Regions from separate parts of the Agromyces cucurbitae genome, predicted to be linked through region 2. Evidence: predicted binding sites of a transcription regulator. Region 2 holds the regulator's gene; the other holds the start of a gene.
The links. Region 2 encodes LexA, which represses DNA repair genes until DNA is damaged. Its sites were predicted from a motif close to TCGAACANNTGTTCGA; they were not measured.
Positions count from the first base shown of each region.

Region 1: a site for LexA is predicted at 1,312-1,327, ahead of imuA' (DnaE2-dependent mutagenesis accessory factor ImuA'). Genes of this name have one in related genera too.

Region 1 is NZ_JBYRES010000003.1:440,379-452,202, forward strand. Features, by position in the region: gene AC3RJ6_RS13280 (DNA polymerase Y family protein) at 1-543, opposite strand, end outside; gene imuA' (DnaE2-dependent mutagenesis accessory factor ImuA') at 540-1,301, opposite strand; tRNA gene AC3RJ6_RS13290 (tRNA-Leu) at 1,417-1,501, opposite strand; gene AC3RJ6_RS13295 (M20/M25/M40 family metallo-hydrolase) at 1,692-3,011, shown strand; gene AC3RJ6_RS13300 (undecaprenyl-diphosphate phosphatase) at 3,094-3,924, shown strand; gene AC3RJ6_RS13305 (PAC2 family protein) at 3,989-4,894, opposite strand; gene AC3RJ6_RS13310 (HAD family hydrolase) at 4,970-5,644, shown strand; gene AC3RJ6_RS13315 (tRNA (adenine-N1)-methyltransferase) at 5,641-6,678, shown strand; gene AC3RJ6_RS13320 (FKBP-type peptidyl-prolyl cis-trans isomerase) at 6,736-7,665, shown strand; gene AC3RJ6_RS13325 (helix-turn-helix transcriptional regulator) at 7,727-8,746, shown strand; gene AC3RJ6_RS13330 (helix-turn-helix transcriptional regulator) at 8,743-9,738, shown strand; gene tatA (twin-arginine translocase TatA/TatE family subunit) at 9,859-10,077, shown strand; gene tatC (twin-arginine translocase subunit TatC) at 10,128-10,886, shown strand; gene AC3RJ6_RS13345 (DEAD/DEAH box helicase) at 10,916-11,824, shown strand, end outside.
Region 2 is NZ_JBYRES010000004.1:29,603-41,426, reverse strand. Features, by position in the region: gene AC3RJ6_RS14760 (MFS transporter) at 1-943, shown strand, start outside; gene AC3RJ6_RS14755 (class I SAM-dependent methyltransferase) at 1,028-1,633, opposite strand; gene hflX (GTPase HflX) at 1,676-3,205, shown strand; gene AC3RJ6_RS14745 (methylenetetrahydrofolate reductase) at 3,479-4,468, shown strand; gene metE (5-methyltetrahydropteroyltriglutamate--homocysteine S-methyltransferase) at 4,611-6,974, shown strand; gene AC3RJ6_RS14735 (alpha/beta fold hydrolase) at 7,126-7,875, shown strand; gene lexA (transcriptional repressor LexA) at 7,922-8,608, opposite strand; gene AC3RJ6_RS14725 (LysM peptidoglycan-binding domain-containing protein) at 8,867-9,211, shown strand; gene AC3RJ6_RS14720 (histidinol-phosphate transaminase) at 9,357-10,472, shown strand; gene hisB (imidazoleglycerol-phosphate dehydratase HisB) at 10,469-11,098, shown strand; gene hisH (imidazole glycerol phosphate synthase subunit HisH) at 11,095-11,733, shown strand.

The sequences.
Region 1 (11,824 bases), on a different contig from region 2:
AGGCTCGACGATGCCGACGGGCGGCTCGGCGTCTCGAGCGGTGTCGGCTGCGGCCTCCGACCGCCCGACGACACGCACGGCACGAGCCGCCTGCTCTGCCGCGAACGGCCCGTCGGCGATGCCGACCCGCACCTCGGGGCCGAGCCGCCGAACGGTGTCGAGCAGCGCACGGGCGGCGGCCTCCTCGCCGCCGTAGTAGCGGGCGGGGCCGCGCGACCGCATCGCGAGCGTGCCGGGCCGCACGATCTGCACCCCGGGCACGGCGCCCTCGACCTGCCGCACGACGGGCTCGAAGGCCCGCACGTCGAGCACCGGGTCGTACGGCAGCACGACGAGCGCGGGGGAGCGGTACTGCGCCTCGCGCAGCCGCAGGCCACGCTTCACCCCGTCGCGGCGCGCCGCCGCCGAGCACGAGTGCACCGCGCCGCGGTCGGTGAGGGCGATCGGCGCGTCGAGGTCGAGCCCCGCCTCGCGCGCGGCGGCGAACACCGGCCAGTCCGGGCACCAGAGCACGATCGAGCGCGTGGAGGAGACGGCGGTCATGCCGGCCTCCGGAAATCGCCGTGCAGCACGGCCGCGAGCCCGGCCCCCGCGTCGGACGACGGTGCGGCCGGAGCCCCGGGGGCCGACGCCGCGCCCACCGCCTCGAACCCGAGCGACCGATCGGGCAGGCGCAGCCTCGACCGGCGTCGCTTCATGAACGAGCCCCGCCCGGCCGCGCTCACCACGACCTCGCGCTCGTCGAGCAGCCCGTGACCCGCCTCGAGCCCGTGCCACTCGCTCGCCTCGACGTCGAGGCTCGCGTCGCTGCCCGGCCAGGCGCCGGCCGCGATGAGCACGGCACCGCGCTCGCGCAGGCGGGCGGCGAGCCGGGATGCCTCGGCAGGGGCCACCCGCTCGACGGGTCGCACCGCGACGACGGGGATGACGTCGGCGAGTGCCGCGACCACCGGGAGCCACTGCCGCCCCGGCTCGGGGACGAGCACGAGCCGGTCGAGGTCGATGCCGAATCGGGCCGCGGCCTCGACCCCGAAGTCGGGCATGCCGACGACCGCGACCCAGCGCCCGCTCGCCGACGGGGTCGCGAGCAGCGCCATCACGAGCGTGGTCGACCCCCGCGCCTCGACGACGGTGCCCTCGCGCAGGCTGCCGCCCGGCAGCAGGTCGGCGAAGGCCGGATGGGTGGGCACGGCCCTGGTGTCGAGCCGGGTCGACTGCATGCCGTGGATGCGCGCCTGCAGCTCGTCGACCCGCTCGAGGCGGGCCGTCGACGAGGAGAGGGGAGCGGCGGCTGGCGTCACCCTTCCAGTTTCGAACACATGTTCGAAACTGGCAAGTCGCCCCGACCGAACGTCCCCGACCCGCGCCGGAAAACGCGAAAGGGCCGGATCTTTCGATCCGGCCCTTTCGACCACGTGCGCGAGGGGGGACTTGAACCCCCACGCCCTATACGGGCACTAGCACCTCAAGCTAGCGCGTCTGCCAATTCCGCCACCCGCGCGTGGTTTCCGCTGATCGCTCAGCGGCCGTAGAAGACATTAGCACGGTTTGGAGAGGGCATTTGACCAAACGGCGCCGGGCGGTCGCCCTCGAGTACGAAACCCCGGATGAGACCCGTGAAAACTCGCCTGCACGCGTTCGACGCGACGCCCGTCGGCGCTGCCGCGACGGTACCGACTAGCGTGGGACGCATGGCCGAGGCATCCGCGAACCCAGAGACCGAGCTCGACGAGACCGCGGTGATCGCGCGAGACCTCATCCGCTTCGACACCTCGAACTACGGCAGCGGCCGCGCGAACGGCGAACGCGAGGCCGCGGAGTACGTCGAGGCGCGCCTCGCCGGGCTCGGCCTCGAACCCAGGATGTTCGAACCAGAGCCCCGGCGCACGAGCGTCGTGGCCCGCGTGCCCGGGCGCAACCCCGACAAGCCCGCCCTCGTCGTGCACGGCCACCTCGACGTCGTTCCCGCCGACGCGCGCAACTGGAGCGTCGATCCCTTCGCCGGCGAGATCCGCGACGGCATGCTGTGGGGCCGCGGCGCCGTCGACATGAAGGACATGGACGCGATGATGCTCGCCGCGCTCGGCGACATCCTCGACGGCGGCGGGCAGCCCGAGCGCGACCTCGTCGTGGCGTTCTTCGCCGACGAGGAGGCCGGCGGGGGAGCAGGCTCGGGCTGGCTCGTCGACCACCACCCCGAGCTCTTCGCGGGCGCGACGGAGGCGATCAGCGAGGTCGGCGGCTACTCGATCACCGTCGGCGGGCGACGCGCGTACCTGCTGCAGACGGGCGAGAAGTCGCTGCTCTGGATCAGGCTCGTCGCCCGCGGCGTCGCCGCGCACGGCTCGCGGCTCATCCGCGACAACGCGATCACGAAGCTCGCCGAGGCCGTGGCGACGCTCGGGCGCACCGAATGGCCGATGCGGCTCACCGACACCACGCGCGAGCTGCTGGCCGAGATCGCCGGGGTGCTCGGCGTCGACCCGCAGCAGGTCTCGCCCGACGAGCTCGCGCTCGCGACCGGCTCGGCCTCGGGGTTCATCACGGCGACGCTCCGCACGACGTCGAACCCGACGCTGCTCGACGCCGGCTACAAGCACAACGTCATCCCCGACCGGGCCGAGGCGCTCATCGACATCCGCACGCTCCCCGGCGAGGAGGAGGCGGTGCTGGCCGAGGTGCAGGCGCTCGTCGGCGACGACATCGAGATCGAGATCGTGCACCGAGACGTCGGACTCGAGTCGGCGACCTCGGGGGCGCTCGTCGACGCCGTCAAGCGGTCGCTCGAGGCGCACGACCCCGGTGCCCCGGTCTTCCCCTACCTGCTCTCGGGCGGCACCGACAACAAGGCGCTCAGCCGACTCGGCATCGCGGGCTACGGCTTCGCACCGTTGCGCCTGCCCGAGGGCTTGGACTTCCCTGCGATGTTCCACGGCGTTGACGAGCGGGTGCCGCTCGACGCACTAGTCTTCGGTAGGCGGGTCCTTCGCGACCTGCTCCTCGAGTACTGACCGGCGAGTCGTCGGCGCAGCGGCCCGCGAGCCGCGCCGAAGGCTTGCTCGCACCTCCGGCTTCCGCGGAGGCGGAAGGCGGATGCACCACGTGATCGAAGCGCTCATCCTCGGATTCGTCCAGGGCCTCACCGAGTTCCTCCCGATCTCGTCGAGCGCCCACCTGCGCATCCTGGGGGAGTTCCTCCCGGGCGCCCACGACCCGGGGGCGGCCTTCACCGCCATCACCCAGCTCGGCACCGAGACCGCGGTCGTCGTGTTCTTCTGGCGCGACATCGTGCGCATCGTCTCGCACTGGTTCGGCTCGTTCACCGGCCGCGTGCCGCGCAACGACCCCGACGCGCGCATGGGCTGGCTCATCATCATCGGCTCGATCCCGATCGTCGTGTTCGGCCTGCTCTTCCAGGACGAGATCGAGACGGTGCTGCGCTCGCTCTGGATCACCGCGACGATGCTCGTCGTGTTCGGCATCATCCTGGGCCTCGCCGACTGGGCGGGCGCCAAGCGCCACAAGCTCGACGAGTTGACCTACCCGCACGGCATCCTCTTCGGGCTCGCGCAGTCGCTCGCGCTCGTGCCGGGCGTCTCGCGCTCGGGCGGCACGATCTCGATGGGCCTGCTGCTCGGCTACGAGCGCGCGGCCGCCGCCCGGTACGCGTTCCTGCTCGCGATCCCCGCCGTGTTCGGCAGCGGACTCTTCCAGCTCGTGAAGAGCCTCGACGAGCCGAGCGTGTACGGCCCGCTCGAGACGGCGGCCGCGACGGCGGTCGCGTTCTTCGTGGCGATCCTCGTGATCGCGTTCTTCATGAAGTGGATCTCGAAGCACAGCTTCCTGCCGTTCGTGATCTACCGCATCGTGCTCGGCGGCCTCATCTTCGTCCTGCTGGCGAACGGCACGCTCCAGCCGGTCTAGATCGAGGGTGCGGATGCCTCGGCCGAGGCATCCACGACGGCATGACGCCGCCCGGCCGATCGCGTCAGGGCGCGCTCGGACCGCGCCCGTCGGCACGGCCCTCGGGGCCGTCGCCGCGGCGGCGCAGGTATCGCTCGAACTCCTGCGCGATCGCCTCGCCGCTCGCCTCCGGGGCGTCGACCGCGTCGCGCGCCTGCTCGAGCTGGGCGATGTACCCGGCCATCTCGTCGTCGTCGGCGGCGAGCGCGTCGACACCCGCCTCCCACGCCTGGGCCTCGGCCTCGAGCGTGCCGCGGGGGATCGACAGCCCGGTCAGCTCCTCGAGCTTGCCGAGCAGCGCGAGCACGGCCTTCGGCGACGGCGCGTTGTGCACGTAGTGCGGCACCGACGCCCACAGCGAGACCGTGGGGATGCCGAGGCGCTCCGCCCGGTCGGCGAGCACGCTGAGGATGCCGACCGGCCCCTCGTAGGTCGAGCGCTCGACGCCGAGCGCCTCGCGGACCTCGGGGTTCTCGCTCGACGCGAACACCGTGAGCGGGCGCGTGTGCGGGGCGTCGGCGAGCATCGCCCCGAGCAGCACCATGCCGTCGACGTCGGCTGCCAGGGCGGCGTCGATGAGCTCGGCGGCGAACGCCTTCCAGCTGCGGGCGGGTTCGGCGCCCATGAGCACGTGCAGGCCGGATGCCCCGGGGCCAGTGACCGGCTCGTCGGCGTCGCCCGGCCCGCTGGGGCCGAGGATGGCGGCTCCCGGCCATTCGAGCCGGCGGACGCCGTCGTCGCCGGCGACGACCGTCGGCCGGGTGAACTGGTAGTCGAAGTAGAGCTCGGGATCGACGGCGGCGATCTCGACGAGGCCGAGTCGGTCGACGAGGAGCTTCGCCGCCCCGGTCGCCGCCTCGCCGGCGTCGTTCCACCCCTCGAAGGCGACGACGAGCAGCCTCTTGCCCTCGAATCCGGCCGGCTGAATCACTCCGCGTGCCCCGCTTCCCGCCCCGGACGCCCGGGGTCCTCTCCACAATAGGCCGTGCCCGTAGACTTGGGGGTTGTGACCGCACGCCTGCCTGCCGCCGTCCTCTGGGACATGGACGGAACCCTCGTCGACACCGAACGCTACTGGATGGCCGCCGAGGAGGAGCTCGTCGAGGCGTTCGGCGGCGGCTGGACCCACGAGGACGCGCTCGCGCTCGTCGGCAGCGGCCTCTGGGAGTCGGCCAAGGTCTTCCAGGCGAAGGGCGTCGACCTCGACGCCGACACGATCGTGAACCGCCTGACCGATCGGGTCGCCGAGATGCTCGCCGAGCACGGCGTGCCGTGGCGGCCCGGCGCCCGCGAGCTGCTCCTCGCGCTCCGCGAGGCATCCGTGCCCACCGCCCTCGTGACCATGTCGCTGCGCTCGATGGCCGACGAGATCATCTCGGCCATGCCCTTCACCGCGTTCGACGCGATCGTGACGGGCGACTCGGTCGAGCACGCCAAGCCGCACCCGCAGCCGTACCTGCAGGCCGCGGCGGAGCTCGGCGTCGACATCGCCGACTGCGTCGCCTTCGAGGACTCGCCCACGGGCCTCACGAGCGCCTACGACGCCGGCGCGATCGCGGTCGGCGTCCCGAACATCCTCGCGCTCGACGCCGTGCCCTCGACGGTGCTCTGGCCGACGCTCGAGGGCATGACCGTCGCCGACGTCGCCGCGCTCGTCGGCGAGAAGGAGACCGCACGATGAACACGAGCCGAGGCGAGCAGAGCGGCCCCTTCCGGGTCGGCGACCGCGTGCAGCTGACCGGGCCGAAGGGGCGGATGCACACGATCACCCTCGAGCCGGGCAAGCTGTTCCACTCGCACAAGGGGCCCATCGCGCACGACGACCTGATCGGCCTGCCCGACGGATCGGTCGTCGCGAACCAGGTCGGCATCGAGTACCTCGCGCTCCGGCCGCTGCTCAGCGACTTCGTCATGTCGATGCCGCGGGGCGCCGCGATCGTCTACCCGAAGGATGCGGCGCAGATCCTCGCCCAAGCCGACATCTTCCCGGGCGCGACCGTCGTCGAGGCGGGCGTCGGCTCGGGCGCACTCTCGCTCTGGCTGCTGCGCGCGATCGGCGAGCACGGTCGCCTGCACTCCTTCGAGCGGCGCGAGGAGTTCGCCGACGTGGCCCGCGGCAACGTCGCGACCTTCCACGGCGCCGTGCCCGAGAACTGGTCGATCACGCTCGGCGACCTCGCCGAGGTGCTGCCCGAGACGGTGGCGCCCGCGAGCGTCGACCGGGTCGTGCTCGACATGCTCGCTCCGTGGGAGTGCATCGACGAGGTGTCCCGCGCGCTGAAGCCCGGCGGCGTCGTGCTCTGCTACATCGCCACGGTGACGCAGCTGTCGCGCGTCGCCGAGGCAATCCGCGCCACGGGCCACTACACCGAGCCGCAGTCGTCGGAGACGATGGTGCGCGGCTGGCACGTGCAGGGTCTCGCGGTGCGCCCCGACCACCGCATGATCGCCCACACGGGCTTCCTCATCACCGCCCGACGGCTCGCGCCCGACACCGTGCTCCCCGAGCTCAAGCGACGTCCGTCGAAGACCGAGTTCAGCGACGAGGACGTCGAGGCGTGGACGCCCGGTGCCCTCGGTGAGCGCCAGGTGAGCCCGAAGGCGCTGCGCAAGCGCGTTCGCGCCGCCGACACGGCCGCGCGCAAGTCCGCCGGCGCCGACGAGGTCGGCGGGGCCGACGCCGCAGGGCAGGAGGCTCCCGTCTCGGACGGGTAGGCTTTCAACGCCGCTCAGCGACCACCCCAGATGCGACCCCTGAAGAATCGAGGATCTGTGCGCTCGTCTCTCGCGCTCATCGCCACGGCCGGACTCGTCGCCGTCGTGCTCTCCGGCTGCGCCGCCCAGGCCCCTGCGCCCGAGGCGGAGCCGGGCAACTCGTCGTCGACGATCGACGTGACGGGCGACTTCGGCGAGACGCCGGAGGTCGAGTTCCCGACGCCGCTGACTCCCGAAGAGACCGAGTGCAGCGTGGTCATCGAGGGGGAGGGCCCGTTGATCCAGGCAGGACAGCCCGTCGCGATCGGCTTCGCGATGTACAACGGTGCGACCGGAGATCTCCTGCAGTCGAACGGGTTCGGCGAGCAGCCGACGACTCCGGTCGTGGCTTCGAAGTCGGCAGTCTTCCCCGGTCTGGCGAAGGGCCTCACGTGCGCTCGAGAAGGGTCGCGCGTCGCCATCGTCATGCCGCAGAAGGACGGATTCGGTGAGAGCCCCGACGCGCTGCAGCTCGGACTCAACCCAGGTGACAGCCTCGTCTTCGTCGTCGATGTGCACGACGCGTACCCCTCGCGCGCCGACGGTGCGCCACAGCTGACCCGCGACGGCTTCCCTGCAGTGGTGCTCGCGCCCGACGGCCGCCCCGGAATCACGGTACCGAAAGCCGATCCGCCGAAGCAGTCCGAGGTCGAACTCCTCAAGGCCGGATCGGGCAAGGCCGTCGAGGACGGCGACCAGGTCGTGGTGCAGTTCACCGCGGTCGACTGGGACACGAACAAGGTCGCCGCCTCGACGTGGGAGGACGGTTCGCCGACCGGTGTCGTCGCCGGTGAGGGAGGCCAGGGCGGCGCGCTTCCCCCCACCGTCACGAAGGCCCTCGTCGGCAAGAGGGCGGGCTCGCAGATCGGCGTGATCGCTGTGCCCGAGAGCGGCGACGCGAGCGGTTCCGCGCAGTTCTACGTCGTCGACGTCCTCGGCGTCCTCTGAGTCGTCCGCCGACCCGCCGCCGGCGCCCGAGGGGCGCCGGCGGTTCAGTATGATCGCTCGTGTGGCCGGAACAGAACCCAGTGGTGCAGCGAAGGTTCCGGTCGAAGACCGGTTGTTCAGCCTCGTCCTCGCACTCGTCGCGACCGAGACCGGCCTGCTGAAGTCCGAGATCCTCTCGACCGTGCGCGGCTATGCCGAGCGCTACGACTCGACGGGTTCGAACGCGAACCTCGAGCGCCAGTTCGAGCGCGACAAAGACGAGATCCGCGACCTCGGCATCCCGCTCGAGACGGTCGAGTCGCCCGATCGGCCCGGTGACAACCAGTCGCTGCGCTACCGCATCCCGAAGGGCCAGTACGAACTGCCCGAGGCGGTCAGGTTCAGCCCCGACGAGCTCGCGCTGCTCGGCCTCGCCGCCGAGGTCTGGCGCGAGGCATCCGTCTCGGCCGATTCGCAGCGGGCGCTCACGAAGCTGCGCTCGCTCGGCATCGAGCCGCGCGACCCCGTCATCGGCTATGCGCCGCGCCTGCGCGTCCGCGACGCCGCGTTCGAGCCCCTCCGCCAGGCGCTCGACCGCCGACAGACCGTCCGGTTCCGCTACTTCAAGCCGGGCGAGCGGGAGCCGCGACTGCGCACGGTCGATCCGCTCGCCGTCGTCCTGCACGAGGGCCGGTGGCACCTGCACGCGCGCGACCGCGCGGTCGACGAGCCCCGCACGTTCCTGCTGTCGCGCATCGTCGGCGAGGTCGAACCCGTCCCGGGCGCCACGTTCGACGCCCCGCCGCCCGGCATCCAGGACCGGGTGATCGCGGAGCTCGACGCGCTCCGGCTCGCGAACGTCGCCGACCTCGCGGTCAGCGCCGGCAGCGATGCCGAGGTCCGCCTCGGAAAGCGCGCCGTCGAGGGCGACGAAGACGCGGGGGTCATCCGCCTGCACTACACCGACGAGGCCGTGCTCGCCGACGAACTCGCCGCCTACGGCCCCGAGGTCCGCGTGCTCGCCCCCGAGACGCTGCGGACCGCCGTGCGCGACCGCCTCCGCGTCGTCGCCGAGGCGCACCGCGAGGGAGCCGCCCGATGAACGAACCGCGCCGCAAGCCGCAGAAGGCCTCCGACAAGCTCGTCTTCCTGCTGTCCCTCGTGCCGTACCTGCTCGAGCAGCAGGTCGTCGACGTGCCCGTCGCGGCCGCGCACTTCGGCGTCACCGACGATGAGATCCGCGACGCCGTGCGCCTCATCGCGACGTCGGGCCTCCCGGGCGCCACGGGCACCTATCAGCCGAACGACCTGTTCGACATCGACTGGGACTCGTTCGAGGACGAGGACGTCATCGTGATCGTGCACCACGTCGCGATCGACGACGCCCCGCGGTTGTCGGCGCGCGAGGCCGCCGCACTCATCGCAGGGCTCCAGTACCTGTCGGCCCTGCCCGAGAACGCCGGCAGTGCGTCGCTCGGCGCGCTCATGCAGAAGCTCACGGCGGGCGCCTCGGCGGCGCCCAGCCGCATCGCGGTCGCCGAGTCCGGCAGCGACGCCGCCTCGCTCGCGGTCATCCGCGAGGCGGTCGCGGGCGGGCGCCAGCTCGAGTTCGACTATCGCAACGCGGTGGGCGTCGCCGGTCGCCGTCGCGTCGATCCGCTGCGCATCCTCTCGCAAGACGCCGACTGGTACCTGCAGGCGTACTGCCACACGCGCGAAGACGTGCGCAACTTCCGCGTCGACCGCATGAGCGACCTCGTCGTCTCCGAGCTGCCGATCGGCGAGCACGCCGAGACCGTGGTCCCCGACACGCTGTTCCAGGGATCGGAGAGCGACTTCGACGTCGTGGTCGACGCGCTGCCCGAGGCGTTGCCCCTCCTGGCCGACTATCTCGCCGACTCGAAGACCGAAGAGGTCGACGGCCGGCTCAGGGTCACCCTCCGCCTCGCGCACGTGCACGGGCTCAAGCGGCTCGTCGCCGGGCTCCCGGGGCTCGTGACGGTCGTCTCGCCAGCTGAGGCGCGCGCGGCGGTCGCCGGCTGGGCCGACGCGGGCCTCTCCGGCTACGCTGACGACGAGGCATCCGAACGCTGAGTACGGATCCCCGCGCCGAACCCGACGGTTCGTCGGGGCATCCGTCCACAGGCGTGGGCTCGCAGAAACCTCCGGCAGGTAGACTGTCGCCAACATCCCCCGAGAAACGGACGAAAACCTATGTGGCAAGGCTTCACCGGTTGGCACGCGCTGATCATCCTCGTGGTCATCCTGCTGCTGTTCGGCGCCCCCAAGCTTCCGGCCCTCGCCCGTAGCCTCGGGCAGTCGATGAAGATCCTGAAGACCGAGGTGCGCAGCGACAAGGGCGACGGCGACGCGGCCGCCGCCGGTGACGAGACGCCGAAGTCCGAAGAGTCGGATTCCGGCAAGAGCGCCTGACACAGATGACCGCGGTGAAAGATCGCGGGGAGAAGAACCGCGAGAAGCGGATGTCTCTGGCCGCGCACCTCATCGAGTTGCGCAAGCGCCTCTTCATCTCGGCGATCGCGATCGTCGTCGGCATGGTCGCCGGCTGGATCCTGACCGACCTCTACGTCTGGGACGCGATCCAGCAGCCGGTCGTGCGGGTCGCCGAGGCGCAGGGGCACAGCGCTGAGACCGCGATCGTCTTCCCGACGATCTCGAGCGCCTTCGACCTCCGCCTGCAGATCGCGTTCACGCTGGGCCTCGTGATCTCGAGCCCGGTCTGGCTGTACCAGATCTTCGCGTTCCTCGTGCCCGGCCTGAACCAGAAAGAACGCCGCTTCACGCTCGCCTTCTTCGCGACCGCCATCCCGTTGTTCTTCGCCGGCTGCGCGGCCGGCTGGTTCGTGCTGCCGAACATCGTGAAGCTCATGACGAGCTTCGTGCCCGAAGGCGCGATGTCGCTGCTGACGGCCAAGGAGTACATCGACTTCGTGCTGAAGCTCGTGATCGCGATCGGCATCGCCTTCGTGGTGCCGGTGTTCATCGTGCTGCTGAACTTCGCCGGCGTCATCAGCGCCGCCGCGATCATCAAGTCGTGGCGGGTGGCGATCCTCGTGATCGTGCTCTTCACTGCGGTCGCCACCCCGTCGGCCGACATCGTCTCGATGTTCATGCTCGCCATCCCGATGATCGTGCTGTACTTCGCCGCCTGGTTCATCGCCAACCTGCACGACAAGCGCGTCGCCCGTCGCAACCTCGCCGAGTTCGGAGAGTCCGTCTAGGCCACGTCGCTGTCTAGGCTGGGGGAGTGATGAGCCTCTCGCCGGCCGAACGCTACGCGCAGTCCCGCCGCCAACGACGACAGCCTCGGCTCGCCGAGTTCGCCGCCTCGATGCGCTTCGACCTCGATCCCTTCCAGACGGCCGCCTGCTCGGCGCTCGACGAGGGGCGCAGCGTGCTCGTGGCCGCCCCGACGGGCGCCGGCAAGACGGTCGTCGCCGAGTTCGCGGTGCACCTCGCCATGCAGGAGCAGGGCGCGAAGGTCTTCTACACGACGCCCATCAAGGCGCTCTCGAACCAGAAGTACCAGGAGTTCGCCGACACCTGGGGCGCCGACCAGGTCGGCCTCCTGACGGGCGACACGAACGTCAACTCGGGCGCGCGCATCGTCGTCATGACGACCGAGGTGCTGCGCAACATGCTCTACGCCGACTCGCCGCTGCTCGACCGCCTCGCCTACGTCGTGATGGACGAGGTGCACTACCTCGCCGACCGGTTCCGCGGCGCGGTCTGGGAAGAGGTGATCATCCACCTGCCCGAGGCGGTGCGCCTCGTCTCCCTGAGCGCGACCGTGTCGAACGCCGAGGAGTTCGGCGACTGGCTGCAGGCCGTCCGCGGCGACACCGAGGTGATCGTCTCCGAAGACCGCCCGGTACCGCTCGAGCAGCACGTGCTCGTGAAGTCGAAGCTCGTCGACCTGTTCGACTCGTCGGGGCAGGCGGCGACCCACCGGGTGAACCCCGAGCTCAAGCAACTCGCCCGCGCCGGCGGCCGTTCGATCGGGTCGCGCTCGTCGCGGGGGCGGCGCGGCGGCGACCGAGGGCGCTTCCACCAGGCCGAGAAGGGCGGCGGCCGCCTCGAACGTTCGGAGGTCGTGGCGCTCCTGCAGGGCAAGAACCTGCTGCCCGCGATCGTCTTCATCTTCTCGCGCGCGGGCTGC
Region 2 (11,824 bases):
GTTCCTCGGCACCGTGATCATCGGCCTCGCGATCGCGATCGGCAACGTCGTCGTGCCCGTCGTCATCCGCCGAGACGTGCCGCCCGAACGGGCGCAGCTGGTGACGGGCGTGTACTCGGCGATGATGAACGTCGGCTCGATGCTGACGATCGCCGTGACGGCACCGCTCGCCGCGCAGATCGGGTGGCAGTGGGCGACCGCGATCTGGGGCGTGCTGATCGTGCTGGCGCTCGCCGTGTGGGGCGTGCACCTGCGCCGCGTCGCGGCCGAGAGCCGCGAGGCGCGAGAGGCCGAGGCCCTCGCGGTGACCGGCTCGATGGCCGCCGTCACCGGCCCGACGGGCGTCGTCCGCCCCGGTGAGTACTCCGCGTGGCGCAACCCCATGACGTGGCTGCTCGCGGCAGCGTTCGCGGCCCAGTCGTTCTCGTATTACGGCCTGAGCGCGTGGCTGCCGAGCCTCTACGGCGACGAGTTCGGGCTCGACGCGATCGCGTCGGGCAACGTGGCGTCGCTCTTCCAGCTCGCCGCGGTGGTCGGCGCGCTCGGGGTCCCCTTCCTCGGGCGGCTGCGTCCGGCCTGGGTGCAGCCCGCGATCGTCGGCGTGCTCTGGACGTCGCTGCCGCTCGGCCTGCTCCTCGCCCCGCAGTGGTTCCTGCTGTGGACGGTGACGGGCGGCATCGCGCAGGGCGGCGGGTTCGTCGTCATCATCGCGACCGTCGTGCGCATCACGCGCACCGATCGCGAGACGACGCAGATGTCGGCGCTCGTGCAGGCCGGCGGGTACCTCGTCGCCGCGACCGCACCGCCCGTGCTGGGCGCGCTGCACGAGTCGAGCGGGGCGTGGGCGCTGCCCCTCGTCGCCGTGCTCGTGGCGACGATCGCGTTCCTCGTGCTCACGACCACCGCGGCGGTCGGCTCCGCGCGGTTGCTCGATCGCCGGTAGCCGCGACCCAGATGGCGGCCGGCCGCGAGCTCGATCGCCGGGAGCCGCCACCTCGTACGCGGCCAGCCGCCGGCCCGATCGTCGCTAGCGCCGCACGTCGAGCACGCGGAAGCCCTTCGAGTTCGCCGCGCGCGCGACGTCGAGCCCGAGTTCGTCGCCGATCCAGCGCTGCAGCGACTCGGCGCCGAGGTGCTTGGCGACGACGAGCCACGCGGCGGCGTCGGCGGCGTCGTCGAGGCGGGTGAGCCAGCGCGTGAGCATCGCGTGCAGCTCGGGCTTGCCCACACGGATCGGCGGGTTCGACCAGATCGTCGCGAATCGCACGTCGTCGGGAACATCGTCGGGCAGTACGGCGTTGACATTGTGCAGACCGAGCCGAGCCGCGTTGCGTCGCGTGAGGTCGAGGGCCCGCTCGTTGACGTCGACCGCCCACACCGTCGCCTCGGGCGACCGGATCGCGAGGGTGAGCGCGATCGGGCCCCAGCCGGCGCCGAGGTCGAGCAGGTGCCCCGTGGCCGGGGGAGCGGGCACGGCGTCGAGCAGCACGCGGGTGCCCTGATCGAGGTGCTCGGGGCTGAACACGCCGCCCGAGGTCACGAGTTCGACCTCGCGGCCGGCGAGCGTCACCCGGATGGTGCGGGTGCGTGCGTCGCTCGAGGGCGCGGAGGTGAAGTAGTGGTCGGAACTCATGTAGGGGAACCTATCGCAGCGATCGGAAGTAGGGTTAACACGATGAACGAAGCCGAACAGAACACGGCCGACGACGCGGTCGAGCGGGTGCTGCGGGGCGCTGAGACCAAGGCCGGGGTCACCCGGTTCGGCTCGAGCGAGGCCGAGGCCATGATGGCACCCGGCTCCGAGTCCGCGCTCGGCGCCGACACCGACGGCGAGCAGTACGACCGCGAGGAACGCGCCGCGCTGCGTCGCGTCGCCGGACTCTCGACCGAGCTCGAGGACGTCACCGAGGTCGAGTACCGGCAGCTCCGGCTCGAGAACGTCGTGCTCATCGGCGTCTACTCGCAGGGGTCGCTCGACGACGCCGAGAACTCGCTGCGAGAGCTCTCGGCCCTCGCCGAGACCGCCGGTGCGCGCGTGCTCGACGGCGTGCTGCAGCGCCGTCCGCACCCCGATCCCTCCACGTACCTCGGCCGCGGCAAGGTCGAGGAGCTGCGCCACATCGTGGCGTCGCTCGGCGCCGACACGGTCGTCGCCGACACCGAGCTCGCGCCGAGCCAGCGTCGCGCGCTCGAAGACGCGGTGAAGGTCAAGGTCATCGACCGCACCGCCGTCATCCTCGACATCTTCAGCCAGCACGCGAAGAGCCGCGAGGGCAAGGCGCAGGTCGAGCTCGCGCAGCTCGAGTACCTGCTCCCGCGCCTGCGCGGCTGGGGCGAGTCGATGTCGCGCCAGGCCGGTGGCCAGGTGGGCTCCGCCGGAGCCGGCATGGGCTCGCGCGGCCCGGGCGAGACGAAGATCGAGCTCGACCGTCGTCGCATCCACTCGCGCATGGCCAAGCTCCGCCGGCAGATCGCGGGCATGAAGCCCGCGCGTGAGGCGAAGCGTGCGAACCGCCGCCGCAACGCGGTGCCGTCGGTCGCGATCGCCGGCTACACGAACGCGGGCAAGTCGAGCCTGCTCAACCGCATCACGGGCGCGGGCGTGCTCGTCGAGAACGCGCTGTTCGCGACGCTCGACGCGACCGTTCGCCGCAACACGACGGCCGACGGGCGCGTCTACACGATCGCCGACACGGTCGGCTTCGTGCGCAACCTGCCGCACCAGCTCGTCGAGGCCTTCCGCTCGACCCTCGAAGAGGTCGGCGACGCCGACCTCATCGTGCACGTCGTCGACGCGGCCCACCCCGACCCTGCCGGGCAGATCGCCACCGTGCGCGACGTCATCGGCGAGGTCGGCGCCCGCGACATCCCCGAGCTCGTCGTCTTCAACAAGGCCGACCTGGTCTCGCCCGAAGACCGTCTCGTGCTGCGTGGGCTCGAGCCCGACGCGGTGTTCGCCTCCGCGCGTACGGGCGAGGGCATCGGCGACGTGCTCGTCGCGATCGGCGAGATGCTGCCCGACCCGGCGATCCAGGTCGAGCTGCTCGTGCCGTACGACCGCGGCGACGTCGTCTCGACCCTCCACGAGCAGGCCCGCGTGCTCGATCTCGACTACGTCGAGGACGGCACGCGCGTGCGCGCGCTCGTCTCGCCCGAGCTCGCCGGACAGTTCGCCGAGTTCGGCGCACCGGTCGCGGCCGCCTAGGGCGTGCCGGCGCCGCACGCCGGGCCGATCGGGCGACGCGGATGCCTCGGCGCGAGCCGCGGCATCCGCGTCGACGTCATTCCGGGTCATATTGACCCGTGAGCCGACCGGGCGGCGTAACGTCGCTCATGATCGTCGGCGACGGGCCGGATGCCCGCCGCCTGGAGCGACCGCCGAGCCCGGCACCCGCCCGCGTGACCCATCCGCCGTGAGGCGGTGGCCGCGGCCTGCCGTGCCACCACCGCCATGCGGCACCCCATCGAGGAGTCCGACATGGCTGCGACCGGAGCCGCCGGCACCCGGGAGACGGGCGACTGTACCGACCGCCCGCCGATCTCGTTCGAGCTGTTCCCGCCGCGCACCGACGCCGCGGCGATCGCGCTCGGCCGCACGATCGACCGGCTCGCGGAGGTCGACCCGGCCTTCATCTCCGTCACGTTCGGCGCGGGTGGTTCGCAGCGGGGGCGGTCGCTCACGGTGCTGCGCTACATCCTCGAGCACACCGCGGTCGAGCCGATGGCGCACCTGACGTGCGTCGGCTCGTCGCACGCCGAGGCCAACCGGCTCGTGCGCGAGTTCCTCGACGCCGGCATCACGAGCTTCCTCGCGCTGCGCGGCGACCCGCCCGAGGGCGTGGGGCTCGACGACGACGGGCCCGAGTCCGGGCTCGGCGATCTGGGCACCGCGGCCGAGCTCGTGCAGCTCATCCACCGCGTGCAGGAGGAGCGCGAGCCGTTCGGCGAGTCCGGCGTGCCGGGGGCACCGCGAGCCCGCCGCATCGGTGCCCGGCCGCGGCCCGAGCGCGTCGCGGTCGCGGCGTTCCCGACCGGCCACCCGCGTTCGCGCGGCCTCTCGCAGGACGTCGACACGCTCCTCGCCAAGGAGGTCGCCGGGGCCACGCTCGCGATCACGCAGCTGTTCTGGCACGCCGACGACTACCTCGGCTTCGTGGAGCGCGCCCGGGGCGCCGGGGTGACGATCCCGATCCTGCCCGGGCTCATGCCCGTGACGAACCCGGCTCGCCTCGCACGTCTCACCGAGCTCACGGGGGTCGAGCCGCCGGCCGACCTCGCCATCGACCTCGAGATCGAACCCGACGTCGAGGCGCGCAGCGAGATCGGCGAGCGGTACGCCGCGACCCTCGCCCGCGAGGTGCTCGACGGCGGCGCCCCCGGCCTGCACCTCTACACCTACAACCGCCACGAGACCGTGCTCTCGGTGCTCGATCGGCTCGGGCTCGGCGCCCGCGCCGGCCGGAGCTGACCGGGCCGCGTCCGCACGACGGCCGAACCCACCGACCCGACACCACCCATCACCGGTCCGGGGCCCGATGCCCCGCGGCCGATGTCGACGAACCGCCACCCGGGCGGTGCTTCGGCGTACCCGAAATCGAAAGGAACGAGTCATGACCGAACCCACCACCCCCTTCCCGTCGGGAACCGTCCTCGGCTATCCGCGCATCGGCCGCCGGCGCGAGCTCAAGCGCGCCGTCGAGGCCTTCTGGGCCGGCACGATCGACGCGGTCGAGCTCGAGGCGCGCGCCGCCGAGCTCCGCGGTGCCACCCGCGAGCGCCTCGCCGCACTCGGGCTCGCTCGCACCGGTTCGGCGATCCCCGAGACCTTCTCCTATTACGACCAGGTGCTCGACGCGGCCGTCGCCTTCGGCGCCGTGCCGACGCGGTTCGCGCACCTCCGCGATGAGCGGGGTGGCGTCGACCTCGCGGGATACTTCACGATCGCCCGCGGCGCGGGCGACCTGGCGCCGCTCGAGATGACGAAGTGGTTCGACTCCAACTACCACTACCTCGTGCCCGAGATCGGGCCCGACACGGAGTTCTCGCTGCACGCCGGGCGGTACCTCGCGCAGTTCGCCGAGGCGAGGAGCGCGGGGTTCGACACGCGCCCCGTCGTGGTCGGGCCGGTCACGTTCCTGTCGCTCGCGAAGGCCGTCGACGGGGCGCCCGACGGCTTCTCGCCGATCGACCGCCTCGACGACCTCGTCGCGGTGTACGCCGAGCTGCTCGCGGCGTTCGAGCAGGCGGGCGTCTCGTGGGTGCAGCTCGACGAGCCGGCGCTCGTCTCCGAGTCGATCGACGTCCCGCGTGCGCGCGTGCTCGCCGCGGCGGAGACCGCCTACTCCGCGCTGGGCGCCCTCGGCCGCCGCCCCGCCCTGTTCGTCGCCGCCCCGTACGGCGCGCTCGACGACGCGCTGCCGGTGCTCGCGGCCACGCGGGTGGAGGCCATCGGCCTCGACCTCGTGCGCGGCGCGGTGCCCACGGGCCTCGACGCGGCGACGGAGGCGGCACTCCGCACGAAGGCGCTCGTCGCCGGGGTCGTCGACGGCCACAACATCTGGCGGGGCGACCTCGCCGACGCGCTCGACCGCGCCGAGGCCCTGCGCGGTCTCGCGGCCGACGTGTCCGTGTCGACCTCGACCTCGCTGCTGCACGTGCCGCACGACGTCGCCGACGAGTCGCGGCTCGACGCGCGGCTCGTCGGCTGGCTCGCCTTCGCCGACCAGAAGGTCGGCCAGGTCGCGACGCTCGCCGAGGGTCTCGCGAACGGGCGCGACGCCGTCGCCGGACCCCTGGCCGAGGCATCCGCTGCCCTCGCCGACCGCACAGGGGCGCCCGGCGTGCGCGTGCCCGCGGTGCGCGAGCGCCTCGCCGCCCTCACCGACGACGACTTCACGCGCGGGGCTGAGGCCGAGCGCGTCGAGGCGCAGGCCGACCTGGGCCTGCCCGAGCTCCCGACGACGACGATCGGATCGTTCCCGCAGACGGGCGACCTCCGCACCGCACGAGCCCGCCTCGCTCGCGGCGAGCTCGAGGTCGACGCCTACGCCGCACTCATGCGCGACGAGATCGAGCGGGTGGTGCGCCTGCAGGAGGAGCTCGGCCTCGACGTCCTCGTGCACGGCGAGCCCGAGCGCAACGACATGGTGCAGTACTTCGCCGAGCTCCTCGACGGCTTCGCCGTGACCGAGCACGGTTGGGTGCAGTCGTACGGGTCGCGCTGCACGCGCCCGTCGATCCTCTGGGGCGACGTGTCGCGCCCGGCACCGATGACGGTCGAATGGTCGGCGTTCGCGCAGTCGCTGAGCGATCGGCCCGTGAAGGGCATGCTGACCGGCCCGGTGACGATCCTCGCGTGGTCGTTCGTGCGCGACGACCAGCCGCTCGGCGAGACCGCGCGCCAGGTCGCGCTCGCCCTGCGCGACGAGATCGCCGACCTCGAGCGGGCCGGCATCCGCATCATCCAGGTCGACGAGCCGGCGCTGCGCGAACTGCTGCCGCTCAAGCGCGCCGACCAGCCGGCGTACCTCGACTGGTCGGTCGGGTCGTTCACGCTCGCGACCGCCGCCGCGGCGCCCGAGACGCAGGTGCACACGCACCTCTGCTACTCGGAGTTCGGCGTCGTCATCGACGCGATCAGGGGACTTGATGCCGACGTCACCTCGATCGAGGCGGCCCGCAGTCGCATGGAGGTCGTCGACGACCTGGCCGCGAACGGCTTCGACCACGGCATCGGGCCGGGCGTCTACGACATCCACTCGCCGCGGGTGCCGTCGGCGGGCGAACTCCAGGAGCTGCTCGAGCGTGCGGCAGCGAGCATCCCGGCGGGGCGGCTGTGGGTGAATCCCGACTGCGGGCTGAAGACGCGCGGCTACGACGAGACGGTCGCCTCGCTCGCGAACCTCGTCGCGGCCACTCGCGCCGTGCGGGCCCGGCTCGAGGCCGACCGCGCGGCGGTCGCGGTCGCGAGCTAGGCGGGTTGCGGGCGGATGCCGCGAGCCGGCGTCCGCCCGTGCCCCCGGCGGCCGGGCCGGGGGATGGTTCGAGGCCGACGACCGGGCGATGCACGGCGGGTTCGCATGGTTCGCCGGGTCGATGCTCAGGCGCGCCGCGTACGGTCGTCGCATGCGACTCGCGGTTCACGAGACGGGCGCCGGCGCCCGGACGGCCATCCTCATCCACGGCATCATGTCGGACTCCCGGGCGTGGCATCGCGTCACCGGCGAACTCGAGGCGCAGGGGTTCCGGGTGCTGGCCGTCGACCTCGCCGGCCACGGACGCAGCCCGCGGGCGCGGCGCTACTCCCCGGCGGCGTGGGCCGACGACGTCGTCGAGACGGTCGCACCCATGCTCGACGGCCCGCCCGACGTGGTGCTCGGCCACTCGCTCGGCGGCCTCGTCGCGAGCCTCGTCGCCGACCGGCTCGCGCCGCGCACGGCGATCTACGTCGACCCCGCGTTCGCGTTCCCGAAGGGGCCGATGGGCCTCGCCTACAAGCTGTTCTTCGCGATCGCGCCGAGGCCCCGCCGCGGTGCGCTGGTGCGGATGAACCCGAAGTGGAGCGCGACCGACGTCGACATCGAGCTCGCGACGCTGCGCGACTGGGACAAGCGCACGATCCTCGGCTTCGCCGACACCCGGCCGCTCGTGCCGCCCGCGCGACTCGTCGCCCCCAGCCTCGTGCTGCTCGCCGAGCGGAGCCTGCTCATCACCGACCGGGTCGCGGCCGACCTGCGCCGCAGGGGAATGACGGTCGCCACGGTGCCGGGCACGGGGCACACGGTCTTCCGCGACGACCATGCGGGCTTCATGCACGCGATCGGCGAGTGGTTGCGATCGGTCGGCCAGTCCGCGGAGGCGGCCGCGTCCGTCTGACGACCGTCGGCTCGACCGGGGGCGTCCCCGAGCGGCTCGGTGCGGATCAGACCGTTCGCAGCACGGCGACGACCTTGCCGAGCACCTCGGCGTGGTCGCCGAGGATCGGCTCGAACGCGGTGTTGCGCGGCAGCAGCCAGGTGTGGCCGTCGCGCTGGCGGAAGACCTTGACGGTCGCCTCGCCGTCGAGCATCGCCGCGACGATCTCGCCGTTCTCGGCCGTGCGCTGCGAGCGCACGACCACCCAGTCGCCGTCGCAGATCGCGGCGTCGACCATCGAGTCGCCGACGACCTTCAGGATGAACAGCTCGCCCTTGCCGACGAGCTGCCGGGGGAGGGGGAACACCTCGTCGATCTGCTGCTCCGCGGTGATGGGCACACCGGCCGCGATGCGGCCGACGAGCGGCACCATGGCGGCGTCGGCGACGGGTGCCGGCTCGCCCGCCGACGGCGCGCGCTCGTCGAGGCCCGGCAGCTCGATGAGCACCTCGAGCGCCCTGGGCCGGTTCGGGTCGCGCCGCAGGTACCCGGCGAGCTCGAGCTGGTTCAGCTGGTGCGTGACGCTCGACAGCGACGACAGTCCGACGGCGTCGCCGATCTCGCGCATGCTCGGCGGGTAGCCGCGTGTGGCGACCGAACGCTGCACGACCTCGAGGATCGAGATCTGCTTCGCGCTCAGGCTCTTGCGGCGGCGTGCCCTGCCGGTCTCGCGCACGTCGTTGTCGCTCTTCACGCTCTCCGCCCCTCGTTGCGATCGCCCGCTGCGACCGGATGTCGGTGGTGTCTGCTGGACTCTTGCCAGACATTCGAAACTGTATCCGCCGCAGGCGGGCGCGGCAAACATCCGTTCGAGTGTGTCGCGAGATCGGATGCGGAGAAATCCGCGGGCCGGTGCTTGCAGTCGAAGATGTTCGAAGATATATTCGGAACAGAGATTCGCATCCGGCCCTCCCGGCCGAGGGCCGGATGCAGTCCACGCAGGAGGGGTGACATGAGCGCAGCGATCATGACGAGCGACTTCCCGGCCGAGGCGCGCACGCGCCTCCGGCTGACGCGTCGCGGGCGAGTCGTCTTCACGACGCTCGCCGCGCTTCCGATCGCCGTCTGGGTGTTCGCGTCGGCGTTGAACGCCGGCGGCGCGGCCGCCGACCTCTCCGGCGGAGGGTCGCTGCAGTACGTGACCGTCGACGCCGGCGCCTCCCTGTGGCAGATCGCCGAGTCGATCGCGCCGTCCGCCGATCCGCGCGACACGATCGCCGAGATCGTGCGGCTCAACCAGCTCGACGGTGCGACGATCGAGCCCGGCCAGCGCCTGGCGGTGCCGGCGGCCGAGTGACGCGGCCGCTTCGCGACGGGCGTCCGCAGCGCGAGAACGCCCGTGCGGCATGCAGCGCCCGCCGATGCGCGGCTCGCGGTGCCGCCGCCCGTCACACGGTGTCGCACGTCGTCGTCGCCGTGATCGGCGTGGCTAGGCTGGATCGGTGACGAGTCTCGACGACCTTCCCATCCGCGACGACCTTCGCGGTCGCTCTCCGTACGGCGCCCCCCAGAAGGCCGTGCCGGTCGCCCTCAACGTCAACGAGAACACGCATGCCATCCCCGAAGACGTCGCGCACGACATCGTCGCCCGCGTCGCCGCCGCGATCCTGCGACTGAACCGCTATCCCGATCGCGAGTTCACCGAACTCCGCGAGGCCTTGGCGCGGTATCTCGGCCACGCGCTCTCGCCCGACCAGATCTGGGCCGCCAACGGCTCCAACGAGGTGCTGCAGCAGGTGCTGCAGGCCTTCGGCGGACCGGGCCGCTCGGTGCTCGGGTTCTCGCCGACGTATTCGATGTACTCGCTGCTCGCCTCGGGCACGGGCACCCGCTGGATCTCCGCGGAGCGGGACGACGACTTCGAGCTGAGTCCCGAGACCGCCGTGGCGGCCGTGCGCGAGCACGACCCCGATCTCGTCTTCCTGTGCGCCCCGAACAACCCCACGGGTACGCCGCTCTCGCTCGACACGGTCCGCGCGGTCGCCGACGCCGCACGCGGCATCGTCGTGGTCGACGAGGCCTACTTCGAGTTCGCCGATCCGGGCACGCCGAGCGCACTCACCCTGCTCGACGGGCGGCCGCGCCTCGTCGTCTCGCGCACGATGAGCAAGGCGTTCGCGTTCGCCGGCGCCCGAGTCGGCTACCTCGCGGGTGATCCCGCGACGATCGACGCGCTCCGGCTGGTGCGCCTGCCGTACCACCTGTCGGCGCTCACCCAGGCGGCCGCGCTCGGCGCGCTCGCCCACGCCGACGAGATGCTCGCGATGGTCGACGACATCCGGCGTCAGCGCGAGCGCATCACGACGGAGCTCACGCGCCTCGGCTTCGCGCCCCACCGCAGCGGCTCGAACTTCGTGCTCTTCGGCGGCGTCGACGACCCGCACGCGGTGTTCGAGGGGCTGCTCGCGCGCGGCATCCTGATCAGGGAGCTCGGCATCCCCGGACACCTGCGGGTCAGCGCTGGTACCGAAGCCGAGACCACCGCGTTCCTCGAGGCGATCGCCGTGTTCGCTCCCGCCGCGGCCGCGGCCTCCGCCGAGAATAGGATCGACTCATGACCGCCGAATCCCCGTCGCGCCCGTCCCGCTCGCGCACCGCGCGCGTCCAGCGCGAGACGAGCGAGTCGAGCATCGACCTGTCGATCGACCTCGACGGCACCGGATCGAGCGACATCGAGACGGGCGTGCCGTTCTACGACCACCTGCTCACGGCGTTCGCGAAGCACTCGCTCACCGACCTCACGGTGCGGGCCTCGGGCGACCTCCACATCGACGTGCACCACACCGTCGAAGACACGGGCATCGTGCTCGGGCAGGCAATCCGCGAGGCGCTCGGCGACAAGCGGGGCATCTCCCGCTACGGCGATGCCCTCGTCCCGCTCGACGAGGCGCTCGCGCAGGCGGTCGTCGACATCTCCGGCCGCCCGTTCCTCGTGCACACGGGGGAGCCCGACGGGTTCGAGTTCCACCTCATCGGCGGCCACTTCACGGGGTCGATGGTGCGGCACGTGTTCGAGGCGATCGCGTTCAACGCCGGCCTCACGGTGCACGTCACGGTGCTCGGCGGACGCGACCCGCACCACATCGCCGAGGCCGAGTTCAAGGCGTTCGCCCGTGCGTTCCGCCAGGCGAAGGCGCTCGACCCGCTCGTGAGCGGCATCCCCTCGACGAAGGGAGCGCTGTGACCCGCACCAAGCGCGTCGTCGTGCTCGACTACGGGTCGGGCAACGTGCACTCCGCGGCGAAGGCGCTCGAGCGCGCCGGCGCCGAGGTCGACGTGACGGCCGACCGCACGGCGGCGATGGAGGCCGACGGCCTGCTCGTGCCGGGCGTCGGTGCCTTCAAGGCGGTCATGGACCAGTTGCGCGCCGTGCGCGGCGACGAGGTCATCGACCGCCGGCTCGCCGGCGGGCGGCACGTGCTCGGCATCTGCGTCGGCATGCAGGTGCTCTTCGAGCGTGGCGTCGAGCGCGGCGTCGACACCGAGGGGCTCGGTGAGTGGCCGGGCACCGTCACCGAGCTGCCCGCCGACGTGCTGCCGCACATGGGCTGGAACACCGTCTCGCCCGACGAGGGATCGGTGCTGTTCGACGGCATCGAGGACGAGCGGTTCTACTTCGTGCACTCGTTCGCAGCGCAATCGTGGCAGCTCGAGGTCATGCCGCCGTTCCCGCAGCCGAAGCTGACCTGGGCGGAGCACGGCGGGCGATTCCTCGCCGCGGTCGAGAACGGCCCGTTGTCGGCGACCCAGTTCCACCCCGAGAAGTCGTCGGATGCGGGCATCCGGCTGCTCTCCAACTGGCTCGGCGCACTCGCCTGAGCCATCCGAGGGTCACGGGAGCGTCGCACCCGCCACGGGCGACTATGATCCTGTGACTGTGCCGGCCTCCTGCGCCGGCTGAGACGGGCCC